Regions from separate parts of the Streptococcus suivaginalis genome, predicted to be linked through region 3. Evidence: predicted binding sites of a transcription regulator. Region 3 holds the regulator's gene; each other region holds the start of a gene.
What was found. Region 3 encodes NrdR, which represses ribonucleotide reductase genes. Its sites were predicted from a motif close to ACACNATATATNGTGT; they were not measured.
Positions count from the first base shown of each region.

Region 1: nrdD (anaerobic ribonucleoside-triphosphate reductase) is a predicted target of NrdR. The motif match lies at 2,333-2,348, and genes of this name have one in related genera.
Region 2: nrdH (glutaredoxin-like protein NrdH) is a predicted target of NrdR. The motif match lies at 1,559-1,574, and genes of this name have one in related genera.

Region 1 is NZ_CP118733.1:2,042,930-2,047,274, reverse strand. Features, by position in the region: gene PXH68_RS09380 (bifunctional folylpolyglutamate synthase/dihydrofolate synthase) at 1-582, shown strand, start outside; gene PXH68_RS09375 (quinol oxidase) at 791-2,296, shown strand; gene nrdD (anaerobic ribonucleoside-triphosphate reductase) at 2,443-4,345, shown strand, end outside.
Region 2 is NZ_CP118733.1:1,240,539-1,244,883, reverse strand. Features, by position in the region: gene nrdE (class 1b ribonucleoside-diphosphate reductase subunit alpha) at 1-1,136, opposite strand, end outside; gene nrdH (glutaredoxin-like protein NrdH) at 1,206-1,424, opposite strand; gene acnA (aconitate hydratase AcnA) at 1,747-4,345, shown strand, end outside.
Region 3 is NZ_CP118733.1:1,592,492-1,596,836, forward strand. Features, by position in the region: gene PXH68_RS07290 (NADPH-dependent oxidoreductase) at 1-86, opposite strand, end outside; gene dnaI (primosomal protein DnaI) at 83-982, opposite strand; gene PXH68_RS07300 (replication initiation and membrane attachment family protein) at 979-2,139, opposite strand; gene nrdR (transcriptional regulator NrdR) at 2,146-2,616, opposite strand; gene PXH68_RS07310 (AI-2E family transporter) at 2,709-3,833, opposite strand; gene PXH68_RS07315 (response regulator transcription factor) at 3,935-4,345, opposite strand, start outside.

The DNA of each region.
Region 1 (4,345 bases), 450 kb from region 3:
CGTGATTTTGGTTGGAATGAAGATTTATTCTGGTCAGAGGGTGTAGAAATCCATTTGGATCAACTTGGTTTGCAGGGGGATCATCAGCGCAAGAACGCAGCACTTGCTGTGGAGGCCAGTCGTTTGCTCTTGCCTTTGTTGGGGAAAGAATGGAAGAGAGAATGTATTGCGTTAGCTTTGGCAGAGACAAGCTGGATGGGGCGCTTGGAATTGTTAGTGTCAGAACCCGCAATTTATCTAGATGGTGCCCATAATCTGTCGGCTATTGAGAGTTTAGTGGCTTTTATCAAAGAGGAGGATGGGCCTCAGACGATTCTTTTTTCGGCTTTGAAACGCAAGGATTTTCAAGAAATGCTAGCTTGTTTAGAAAGAGAATTGCCGGATGTGACGCTTGTTTTAACAAGTTTTTCATATGATGGGGCTGTAAAAAAAGATGATTTGCAGTGGCAGGGGGCCTGGGCTGAGGACTACCAAGGTTGGTTAGCAACCTGGCTCAAAGAGGGGCAAGGCAGACTGTTTGTGACGGGTTCTCTCTATTTTATCTCAGAAGTTCGAAAATGGCTTTTGGATCAAAAAAAATAAGAAGATGGATGGCGAATGTCATCCTTTTTTCGAATAGATAAGTATGGAAACAAGAATACCCTATCAAACTGAGTCCCAGCCAAAGGTGACGGGATGGTATAGCTTTCGCCAGTTGGAACAATTGGCCCTGGTAAGGGAAATCAGGGAGAAGAGTGACAAGGAGCAGTCTTTTTGATATAATGATTGAGATTATAGCAAGGAGAAAACTATGACGGAATTCATTGCTTCTCATTCAGAAGATAGCCATTTGTCACGTACAGAAAGAAGAAAAAGGGCAAGCCGTGCTGTTGAAGAACCTACGGACTTCAACCCCAAAGATTACAAGGTCGCAGTTTGGTTGCCACTTTTTTGGAGCTTATTGTTGAGTCTTTTGAGTGTTGCCAATCCCTTTTTGACCTTTTTAGCGTCTAATCTTCAAAGCCAGAATCTGTATGCTGGTGTAGCCATGCAAGCTGGCCAAGTTCCTTACAGTGATTTCTTTGGGACTAGCGGGATTCTGTTTTATCTATTGACCTACTTGGGGAGCTTTTTTCAAACCAGCATCGGTTTAGCGCTTCTCCAATTTTTCTGTCTGGTCATTGCAGGGATTTATCTTCATAAGATTTTAGCCTATTTTGCGCGTTCAAGAGAGGTTGCGAATCAGTTGCTTAGCTGGTTCTACCTGTTGATTGGAGCCCTGAACATAGGTGGGATTACGGCTCCTTTGTATGCCTTGCCGTTTGTCTTGACCTCGGTATGGTTCTTGGTGCGGTATTTCGAAAGGGCTGTAAAGGATGAGAGCTTTATCCTATTTGGAATTGATGCAGCCTTGGTTTTCTTGATTTATCCCAAGGCCACTATCCTCTGGGTGGTGTCTCAGTTGGTCCTTTTGGTCTTCAATACCCGTCACCGTCAGCTTGCAAGGGGGATTTATCAAACCTTAGCTTCTATTTTTGGCTTCCTTTTGGTCCTATACTCTGTCGGCTACTATACCTTTATTGAACAGATTTTGGGTTTGGCTATCCAACAGACCTTCCTCTTTAACTTTGACTTTAGCTTCCAGTTGCAGTCTTCGCTCTATCTGGCTATCTTTTTGCTGGTTTCAGGTATTTTTAGAGGAATTTTCCAACCTCTTTTCCTCCCCAATCGTGCCTCAAATGCCTTTATTCGCGTATTTGTCCTACTGACCATGCTTTTGCAGACTGTTTTCATCGTCTATAATGCCAATGGTGACTGGAGTCAGGCGACGGTTTTGGTACCTTATGGCCTCATTTTGATTGCCATGAGTCTTAAGAAAGAGGAGGAGAGAGAAGACTTTTCTTACCTTGGCTGGTCCTTCTATCTGCCCCTTCTAGTCGTTGGATTTTTCATCGGGCAGCCGGTTTACCAGTACATTACTCAGGATTATGTTCGTGAAGAGCGACAAGAGGTGGCGCGGTATATTCAGGAAAATACTAGCCAGAGCGACCTTATCTTTGCTTGGGACGACAGTGCCCTTCTGTATCTAGATGCCCAGCGCTTTTCATCGGCAACGGTTATCACCGCTGAACCTTATTTGGAAACGGAGTTGAGCAAGTCAACCCTTGTCTATGATTTGAACCGGACCAATGCTAAGTATATCTTGGTCAACAAGGATATACCGGTTTTGGAGGAAGTTCAGGCTACCTTGGACTCCTCTTATTCGGAGTTGGATTTGAATTTGACGCAGTTCCGTTTATATGAAAAAAATAATTGAAAAATGATTGCAAATGCAGTCATTTTTTGCATTTTGAAACTATATATAGTGCATGTCGAACATTTTTAAAAAAAATTCCACAATATATTGATTAATTGTTTGTGAAATGTTACACTATAACCAGTGAAAAAATGGAGGCCAGTCAGATGAATGTGCGAGAAAACGACTTAGAAACCTTGGATTTGGTTGTCTTGAAACGAGATGGTCGGACGGTGTCTTTTGATGAGCAAAAGATTTTTTCTGCTCTTTCGCGGGCCAATCAGGAGTTAGAACACCCAGTGTCAGAGGCTGGTTTGCAGCTGGTTTTAGAGGCAAGCTTGCAAGAGATTGGACGCCGTTTTACAGGCGATATCCAAATTTATGAAATCCAAACCATTGTGGAGCAGGAGTTGCTCAAGGCTCATTTGTATGAGTTGGCAGAGCGGTATATTCAGTACCGGACCCAGCGGGATTTCCGTCGGCATCAGGCGACCGATATTAACTTTGAAATTCACAAGTTGCTGAGCAAGGATCAGGCCTTGGTCAATGAAAATGCCAATAAAGATGCGGATGTGTTCAATACCCAGCGGGATTTGACAGCAGGGATTGTTGGAAAATCCATTGGCCTCAAACTCTTGCCTGCCCATGTGGCCAATGCTCACCAAAAAGGTGATATTCATTATCATGACTTGGATTACAGTCCTTACACTCCCATGACCAACTGTTGCTTGATTGATTTCAAGGGGATGTTGGCTCAGGGCTTTAAGATTGGGAATGCGGATGTGGAGAGTCCCAAGTCGATTCAGACGGCTACGGCACAGATTTCGCAGATTATCGCCAATGTATCCTCTAGTCAGTACGGAGGTTGCTCAGCTGACCGCATCGATGAGGTGCTAGCTCCCTATGCGGAACTCAATTACCAGAAACATTTGAAGGAAGCAACAGACTGGGTTTTGCCAGACAAGCAGGAAGATTATGCCCGTGCCAAGACTCAAAAGGATATCTACGATGCCATGCAGTCTTTGGAGTATGAGATTAACACCCTCTTTACGTCCAATGGGCAAACGCCGTTTACTTCGCTTGGTTTTGGCCTCGGAACTTCCTGGTTTGAACGGGAAATTCAAAAGGCCATTCTCAATATTCGTATCAAGGGTCTGGGTCGGGAAGGTCGTACAGCTATTTTTCCAAAGCTGATTTTCACAGTCAAGCGGGGCTTGAACTTGGAGCCTGATTCGCCAAACTATGATATTAAGCAGCTGGCAGTGGAGTGTGCAACCAAGCGGATGTATCCAGATATGCTGTCTTATGACAAGATTATCGAGCTGACCGGCTCCTTCAAGGTACCAATGGGGTGCCGTTCTTTTCTTCAAGGTTGGAAGGATGAAAATGGCCAAGATGTGACATCTGGTCGTATGAACCTAGGTGTCGTGACCGTCAATCTGCCACGGATTGCTATGGAGTCTGCAGGAGCTATGGATAAGTTCTGGGAAATCTTTGCAGAACGCATGGCCATTGCCCAGGATGCCTTGGCTTATCGTGTGGAACGAGTAAAAGAGGCGACACCTGCCAATGCACCGATTTTGTATCAATATGGGGCTTTCGGCAAGCGACTGGCCAAGACCGATGCGGTGGATGAGGTTTTCAAAAATCGCAGAGCGACCATTTCGCTGGGCTATATCGGACTTTATGAAGTGGCGGCAGTTTTCTACGGTGGTCAGTGGGAGGCTAATCCAGAAGCCAAGGACTTTACGATTGCCATTATCAAGCGGATGAAGGAATTGACAGAGGCTTGGTCGGACCAATACGGCTATCATTTCTCTGTTTATTCGACCCCGTCTGAGAGCCTGACGGATCGTTTCTGCCAGTTGGATACGGAGAAGTTTGGTCTGGTTGAAAACATCACCGACAAGCAGTATTACACCAACTCCTTCCACTACGATGTTCGGAAAAATCCGACTCCCTTTGAAAAACTGGACTTTGAAAAGGTCTATGTAGAGGCAGGTGCCAGCGGTGGCTTTATCCACTACTGTGAGTACCCTGTCTTGCAACAAAATCCCAAGGCCTTGGAGG
Region 2 (4,345 bases), 350 kb from region 3:
GACATGATAATCTTGCCGTCAACAGGATTGCTACGGTTAGCTGTATCGATGTTGATAACGTAAGGATAGCCAGACTCTTGTTGGAGTTTGGAAATTTCTGTTTCCAAGTCGCGTGCCTTGATTTTTGTCTTACGAATGCGTGGGTTTGCTACCAACTCGTCGTATTTTTCAGTAATATCAAGGTAGCTGTAAGGCACACCGTATTCCAATTCAACAGAGTATGGGCTGAAGAGGTACATATCTTCATTTTTACGTGCCAACTCATAGAACTTATCAGGAACAGTGATCCCCAACGACAAGGTCTTCACGCGCACTTTCTCATCGGCATTTTCCTTCTTAGTTGAAAGGAAGGCGATAATGTCTGGGTGGAAAACATCTAGGTAAACTACCCCAGCCCCTTGGCGTTGTCCAAGTTGGTTAGAGTAGGAGAAGCTGTCTTCGAAGAGTTTCATAACAGGAACAACCCCAGAAGCTGCTCCCTCGTAGCCCTTGATTGGGGCGCCTGCCTCACGCAAGTTGCTGAGGGAAATACCAACACCACCACCGATACGGGACAATTGCAGAGCAGAGTTGATGGAACGTCCGATCGAGTTCATATCGTCTGTGACTTGGATGAGGAAACACGATACCAACTCACCGCGACGGGCACGACCTGCGTTGAGGAAAGAAGGAGTAGCTGGTTGGTAACGCAAATGGATCATTTCGTTAGCCAAGTTCAAGGCCAACTCTTCATTTCCTTCTGCAAAATACAAGGCGTTGAAGAGAACACGGTCTTCCATGCTCTCCAAATAGTAGGCACCGTCGTTTGTTTTAAGGGCATATTGATTGTAGAACTTGTAAGCTGCCATGAAAGACTTGAAGCGGAAATTTTGGTCTTTCAAGAATTGATTAATTTTGATGATAAATTCTGGACTGTATTGGTCCAAGAATTCTTTCTCAAGATAGTTTTCTTCTAATAAGAAGGCAATCTTGTCCAAGATAGAATCAAATTGCTTGGTATTTGGAATGACGTTTTCCTTGAAGAAAGCAGTCAAGGCTTCCTGGTCCTTATGGAGAGGGATTTGCCCATTGACAGGACGGTTGATTTCGTTATTCAAACGGAAGTAGGACACATCGCCTAATTCTTTCAAACTCATATACAATCTCTTTTCTATAAAAATGAAAAAGGAAGTAGGGCTAACTAGCCTCTTCCAATAAACATAGGCTTAGACCAATGCTTTTAATTTTGTAGGTTGGAAACCTGAAAAACTTTCTGTTTCTGTTTCGATGACAGGAGCAGATGAAAAACCAAGGCTTTTCACATGTTCGATGTATTCTGGTTGCTCATCTAGGTTGATTTCAGTATAGGCTACATTGTGTTGGTCAAGAAATTTCTTGCTCATTTTGCATTGTACACAATCATTTTTTGAATAGATAGTGACCATTCACGTTCTCCTTTGTTCTTGGGGAAATAAAAAATCCCAATTTTGTTACCAGTCTAGGATACAAGATTTTGTGGTTAAAGTCAAGGTCTAAGCTTGAATGTATTACTAAATATTGTGCTCGTGAACATTTTCTTATACAAGATATTGTGTAAAACAAGGAAGAAAACGCTCTGCAAAGGGGAAAATGGTCAAAATCAAGCCTATCTATCTTTTAGAGTATGAAAAAAAAGGGAATGTCACAAAACATAACATATGAAGTGATGAAAAGGGTTGCAAGGTTGAGCTGATTTAGTATAATATACAAAACTGAAAGGAGTAGGCTATGAAAAACGACTTTTTATCAACAATTGTCCTAAATGGAAAGAACTTTTCTTATTTTGATATTGCAAAGATTTGTCAAGTTAAGGGAAGAGATATTCGAGAATTGCCTTATTCTATCCGTATTCTTTTAGAAAGTTTGATTCGACAGTTAGATGATGTGGATGTTACAAAATATCACGTAGAAAATTTGGTTTCCTATAAAGCGGAGCATCCAACTGGTGAAGTCCCCTTCAAACCAAGTCGAGTTATCTTGCAGGATTTTACAGGAGTTCCTGTGCTGGTGGATCTTGCTGCCATGCGGGATGCCGTGGTCAAAGGCGGAGGAAGTGCAGAGCAAATCAATCCTGAAATCCCAGTTGATCTGGTCATTGACCACAGCATTCAGGTAGATGTTTTTGGGACGGAGTCTGCTTTTCAGCAGAATATGGAATTAGAATTTGAAAGAAACAATGAACGCTATCAATTCTTGAAGTGGGCTGAAGGGTCCTTTCAATCTTTTAGGGCAGTCCCTCCTGCAACGGGCATTATTCATCAAGTGAATCTAGAGTTTTTGAGTGAAGTGATCATCGAAAAAGATGGGCTGCTCTATCCAGATTCTATGTTTGGAACAGATAGTCACACTACTATGATTAATGGTATTGGGGTTCTTGGCTGGGGGGTTGGTGGGATTGAAGCAGAGGCAGCCATGTTGGGCGAACCCTCCTATTTTTCAGTGCCGCAAGTAGTTGGTGTGAAATTAACTGGAAAAATGCCGAAACTGGCAACGGCTACGGATTTAGCTTTGAAGGTGACCCAATTATTACGTCAAGCCAATGTTGTCGGCAAGTTTGTGGAGTTTTTTGGTCCTGGTTTGGCCCAGCTTAGTTTGGCAGACCGTGCGACAGTAGCGAACATGGCTCCTGAATATGGAGCGACCTGTGGCTATTTCCCGATTGATGAAGAAAGCTTGGCTTATATGGCCTTGACCAATCGAAGCCAGGAGCAAATCGAGCGAACAGAGACCTATACTCGAGCAAACTCCTTATTTTATCAGGATGAAATGCATCCAACCTATACTGAAATCATCGAACTAGACTTATCTCAATTACGGCCGTCAATAGCTGGTCCAAAACGTCCGCAGGATTTGATTGAACTGTCAGAAGCAGCATCAGCTTTTCGGGCGAGTTTAACCAATCCGGTCGGAGTCCAAGGATTTGGCTTGGATCAAGAGGAAAATTTGAAACGGGTAACGATTGAAATGGATGGTCAAAAAGAGGAACTGGCAACAGGACATGTCGCACTTGCTGCCATCACCTCCTGTACCAATACTTCCAATCCATCGGTTCTGATTGCAGCAGGCCTTTTGGCCAAAAATGCTGTGGAGAAGGGGCTATCTGTCTCGAAATCAATTAAAACATCCCTTGCACCTGGTTCCAAAGTTGTATCAGGGTACTTGCGTCAATCTGGTTTGCAGACCTACTTGGATCAGCTAGGTTTTCACTTGGTTGGGTATGGCTGTACCACTTGTATCGGAAATTCGGGTGATTTGCCTGCCGCAGTTGCAGAGGCGATTCAAGAAGAAGATCTATTGGTTGCGGCTGTGTTGTCAGGCAATCGAAATTTTGAAGGCCGGATTAATCCGTTGATTAAGGCAAATTATCTAGCGAGTCCACCTCTGGTTGTTGCCTACGCTCTCGCTGGAAATATGAATCTGGATTTGACAAGAGATCCGCTAGGAGTAGACCATGATGGACAGGCTGTTTACCTAGAGGATATCATGCCAAGTCGTGATCAAATTGAAGACTATATTGCCAAGTATGTGACCCCACAGTTGTTTAAGGAAGAATATCAGACTGTCTTTACCGACAGTCCTGCTTGGAATGCGATTGAGACAGAGACAAGTGCGCGTTACCAGTGGGATTCAGCATCGACCTATATTCAAAATCCTCCTTATTTTGAATACATGGACCGACCTCTTGCAATCGAAAGCTTGAAGGATTTGGTTGTCTTGGCCAAGTTTGGGGATTCGGTAACAACAGATCATATATCTCCTGCTGGAAATATTGCACGTTTGAGTCCTGCTGCGCAGTACCTAGAAGAAAACGGCATCTCTTATATGGATTTCAATTCTTATGGAAGCCGTCGTGGGAATCACGAGGTCATGATGCGAGGTACCTTTGCCAACATTCGGATTAAGAATGAGCTGGCAGAAGGAAAAATCGGTGGTTGGACCAAGTATAAGGATCAGCTGATGCCGATTTATGATGCGGCCATGCACTACCAGGCGGATGGAGTGGGTAGTATCGTCATCGCAGGAAAGGATTACGGAATGGGGTCCAGCCGGGACTGGGCGGCAAAAGGTTCAAATTTGCTGGGAGTTAAGGCCGTATTGGCAGAGTCCTTTGAGCGGATTCATCGTTCCAATTTGGTGATGATGGGGATCTTGCCGTTACAATTTTTGGATGGAGAAACAGCAGATAGTTTAGGCTTGACAGGGCGGGAACGGTATGATGTTGAGCTCCCAAGTCACCCCCAGGTAGGTCAAAAAGTATTGGTGAGGGCTTCGAGTGGTGATGCAGTCACAGAATTTTGGGTTAAACTACGATTTGATGCTGTTTCTG
Region 3 (4,345 bases):
GCCTCCAAATGTTCCGCCTCAATCGGCTCCTCCGTAAAACGACGGACTGAGCTGTGGCTCAACATCAAATCAATAGTTTCATTCATCGGCGATTGACCCCCTGCAAGTGCATCTCTTGGGCTAGGAAGCGAATGCGTTCCATGACCCGCTTGGCTTGCCAGGTCTCATCGCCTGACTTACCAGCAGAAAAATGCCGCTCCAAGTCCGCAAAGGAGAAGTTGGAAGTAAAGAAGGTCGGCAGATTTTCCTGCATCCGATACTGGAGGATAACCTGCAAGACATCGTCCCGAATCCAAGAACTGTGCTGCTCCGCTCCGATATCGTCCAAAACCAAGACCTGAGCCGTCTTGACCTCGTCAATCCGCTCCTTAACCGACCCGTCCTTGATGGCATTCTTGATGTCCACCACAAAGGTCGGATAATGGAGCATGGTCGTTGACAGCAGGTGGGTCTTGGACAGGAGATTGGCCAAGTAAGCCATGAGGTAGCTTTTGCCAATACCAAAGGTCCCGTAGAGATAAATGCCCTTGTTGTCTTGGCCGACCCGCTTAACAAAGTCGGAAATAGCCAGCATAATCCCTACACGGTTTTCATCCTGACGGTCCAAGTCTGCAATGGTCACATTTTTCAGACTAGCCGGCATATTAATCAGCTGAATCCGATTTTTTATGGCTTCTAATTTCCGTAGTTCAACCAGCTCAGCCGTTTCTAGATAGGACACATCTGCATAGCCCTGGTTCATGACCAGAACTGGTTGGTAGCCCTTGGCCATGTAAGTCTGATCATTGGCGAAAAACTTGTCCCGTTCATTGATAAATTCATAAAATTTGGAAATGGAGCGACCAATCTCATCTTGATTGAGTCCATGTTGACGGATAAACTCCGCCACATCCTTGTCTTGCATGATTTCTGCCACCAGCTGGTCATAGGACTGACGAACCGGAGACTGTTTGTGTTCTAGATTATCTTGAACTGATTTCATTGGCCACCTCCTTTATTTTCCATTTCTTCAAATTGACGATAGAGGTCGGCTAGCTGGGCTTGACCTTCTATCGTTTGTTCTGTTTTCACTTCTTGCTTGCTCCATTCTGGAACATTTGAAGTTGGACTTGTTTTTGTCCGTGCTTGTGTCCTTGTTCTTGTAGCTTGTTGATTCTCCCTCAAAAAAAGAATCGCTGCCTTTGCCGAATGGATGCCCTTGTAGGAAAATTCATTGACTAACTTGACCAAATACTTGGTATTGAGATTGGCGGAGTCAATCTTATTGAAGGTGTATAGAACTGCCACGTTGATAACCTCATCCAAGTGTCCTTCCTTGGCAAGACTAGCTAGACAAGACCGCTCAGCATCAAGTAGCCCCGCCTTGCGACTAGCTTTCAAAAGACGGAGAAATTCGAGACTGGATTTTAATTTTGCCTCCGCCAAAATAGCCTCTTCCTGACGGCTCAACTGTCCTGTCTCACCACCTTGTTGAAGTCGGCTTTGTAGTCTGCCTAGAGAAATCTGGTGCTGGACTGCCGTTTCCTTGGCCAGCTGATAGAGTTCTAACCAGGATAGCCCTAGACTGTCGGCCAAATGGGTCAGGGCGATGACGTCTTCCGCCTCATCTTGAAAGGCTAATTTATCTCGACGCATCAGATTTCGGAAAGCATCCCAGTCAAAGCCCTTACGAGCTGGAACAAGCTCTTTGACCTGACCAATTTCTGAAAAGACATCCGAAAATTTCTTCGACACTTTTTGCCAAGAGCTATCAGGACTTTGCTGACCTGTCGCCATAGCAAAATCCCCAATTTTTTTGCGCAAGAGTTGCTTCAACAGAGGTTTGCCCATAAAAGCCACTTCAGCTAAAGGAGCCTTTAATTCCAAAAGAAAGACTTCTTGTTTGTTGTACACATCCAACAAATCAAGGGCGGTCAAGACATCCAGTGCCTGCTCCAAGCGATTCATCCCCAAGTCTAGATGGTTGAGAATTCTTGAAAAAGGCTGATTGCTAAGCCCTTGCTCATAACTTGCTAGGAGAAAATGATAAACCAAGAAAGCATCCGCCCCCATAATGGGCTGATAAAGAAGGCTTAAGCTACTATAATCTGCAAGAAAAGCCTGGCGCTTGAGTAGGCTAAACTGGTCATTTGGCTTCATCACGCACTAATTTCCCTTCTGCTTGTGTCCTTTGGTAATTTGTTTCAAGAGATTTTCCAGTTCTCCCACATCTTTGAAAGAACGATAGACTGAGGCGAAACGAACATAGGTGATTTCGTCCAACTCAACCAATTCTTCCATTACAAGATTTCCAATGACATCACTTTCCACTTCGGTATCACTTTGGGCACGAACCTTCTGCTCGATCCTGTTCACCACCTCATCAATCTCATGACTGGATACAGGACGTTTTTGCGCAGAACGAATAATTCCGTTGAAGATCTTTTCACGTGAAAACTGTTCTCTTGTTCCGTCTTTTTTTACAACCACAAGGGTTTTTTCTTCAATTCGTTCGTAGGTTGTGAAGCGATGTTCACAGGATTCACATTCGCGACGGCGACGAATGGTGTTGCCATCTTCTGCTTGACGACTATCTACAACGCTAGATTTAATACTGTTACATTTTGGACACCGCATCTACTTTCTCCCATTCTGACGTTATCATCTCATTGTACCATATTTTATGGGATTTCTCTAGATAAAAAGAGGCTGGCCAAGGGCCAGCGCTTTTAGTTGATTATTTGAATCTTTTTCTTTTCCAAACGGTAGTACACCCACTCTTTTACCAAACGATAGATAACCGCAAAGATCGGAGTAAAGAAGACCATCCCCAACAGACCAAACAAGTTTCCACCAATCAGGGCAGCCGCAAGCGTAAAGAGGGTCGGCAGTCCCACAGACTGACCAACAACACGAGGGTAAATCACATTTCCTTCAATCAGCTGTAAAATCTGGAATAAAACGATGGACCAGAGCGCCAAGAGCGGATTTTGCACAGCGACAAAGAGAGCACTGATGAGACAGGCTGAAAATGGTCCGATATAGGGAACAAAGGACAGGACACCTGCCAAAATCCCTGCCATGCTTGCATAAGGAATCCCTGACAAGGAATAGCTAACAAAGACTAAGGTCCCGATAATGACTGCCTCCACAATCTGACTCATCAAGAACTTATCATAGGTATCGATGATCACCTCACCAATGTAGCTGATAATCTTCACCCATTTCTCCGGCATAATAGCATAGAGGAACTTAGTCGTCATAGACTGCAAATGCTCCTTGCTCCCCAGAATCGCCAAGGTAAAGAAGAAGGCCATCACCAGGGTCATGGTATTGGAGAAAATACCAGAAACATTATTGACTAGACCGGATAAAACTGGCGTGACAAATTGTGACACAGCTGATAGATTTTTCAGTTGTGATAGAAAATCATTGATTTGTTCACCGATGGTCCCTGACAAAAGATTATAACTTTCTAAAAAGGCAATCAAGCTGTTGACCGACTTTGGAATAGCGGTTGTACTCACCGTTACCAACTGAGACACAGTCGTCACAAGGGTCGGCAAGACAATCAAGACCAAACCTGTCACAATCAGCAAAAAGCCTATCAAGACTCCAACAATGGCCAAGCTCCGCTTTGATTTTTCCAAAAAAGAGACCTTAGCAATCAACCCCTCCAACTTTTTCATTGGAACGTTTAAGATAAAGGCAATAATGGCACCCACTAAGAGGGAGTTCATACTGGCTAAAACAGTCTCAAAAAGTCCGAAAATATCCGAGAAATGCAAGACAGCTAGCAAGACGGCTGCTGCAAATGAAATGAGAAATATTTTTTCCTTAAACTGATGAAACATAGGCTTCCTTTTCAATTGTTGTATTCTTTTCATTATACTGCATTGTGAAAAAAAAGTCACTCTTGAATCACCGAAAAACCGACAGGCATAGCCTATCGGTTTTATTCTCTCATAGCATAGCCAACACCACGAACGGTCTTGATATAGGAGTCCTGTCCCGGAACATCCAATTTCCCTCTCAAATATCGGATATAGACATCTACCACATTCGTTTCTACGGCGGTGTCATATTTCCAAACCCGTTCCAAGAGTTGCTCACGGCTGAGAATCTCTGGACTATACATAAGGGTTGCCAGAAGGTCGTATTCTCTTCTGGTTAGATTGACCAGCTCGCCAGCCCGTGTGACTGTCCGATTTTGAAAGTCGATCTTCAAGTCACGATAGGCAGCATGTAGCTTGATTTGACGGCAGTTTTCATCAATGAAGTCACGCCCCTTAAAGATTGCTGTCACCTGTTCTACCAAGTCGCTGATTACAAAGGGTTTGACAACATAAGAAACTGCGTAGGTCAA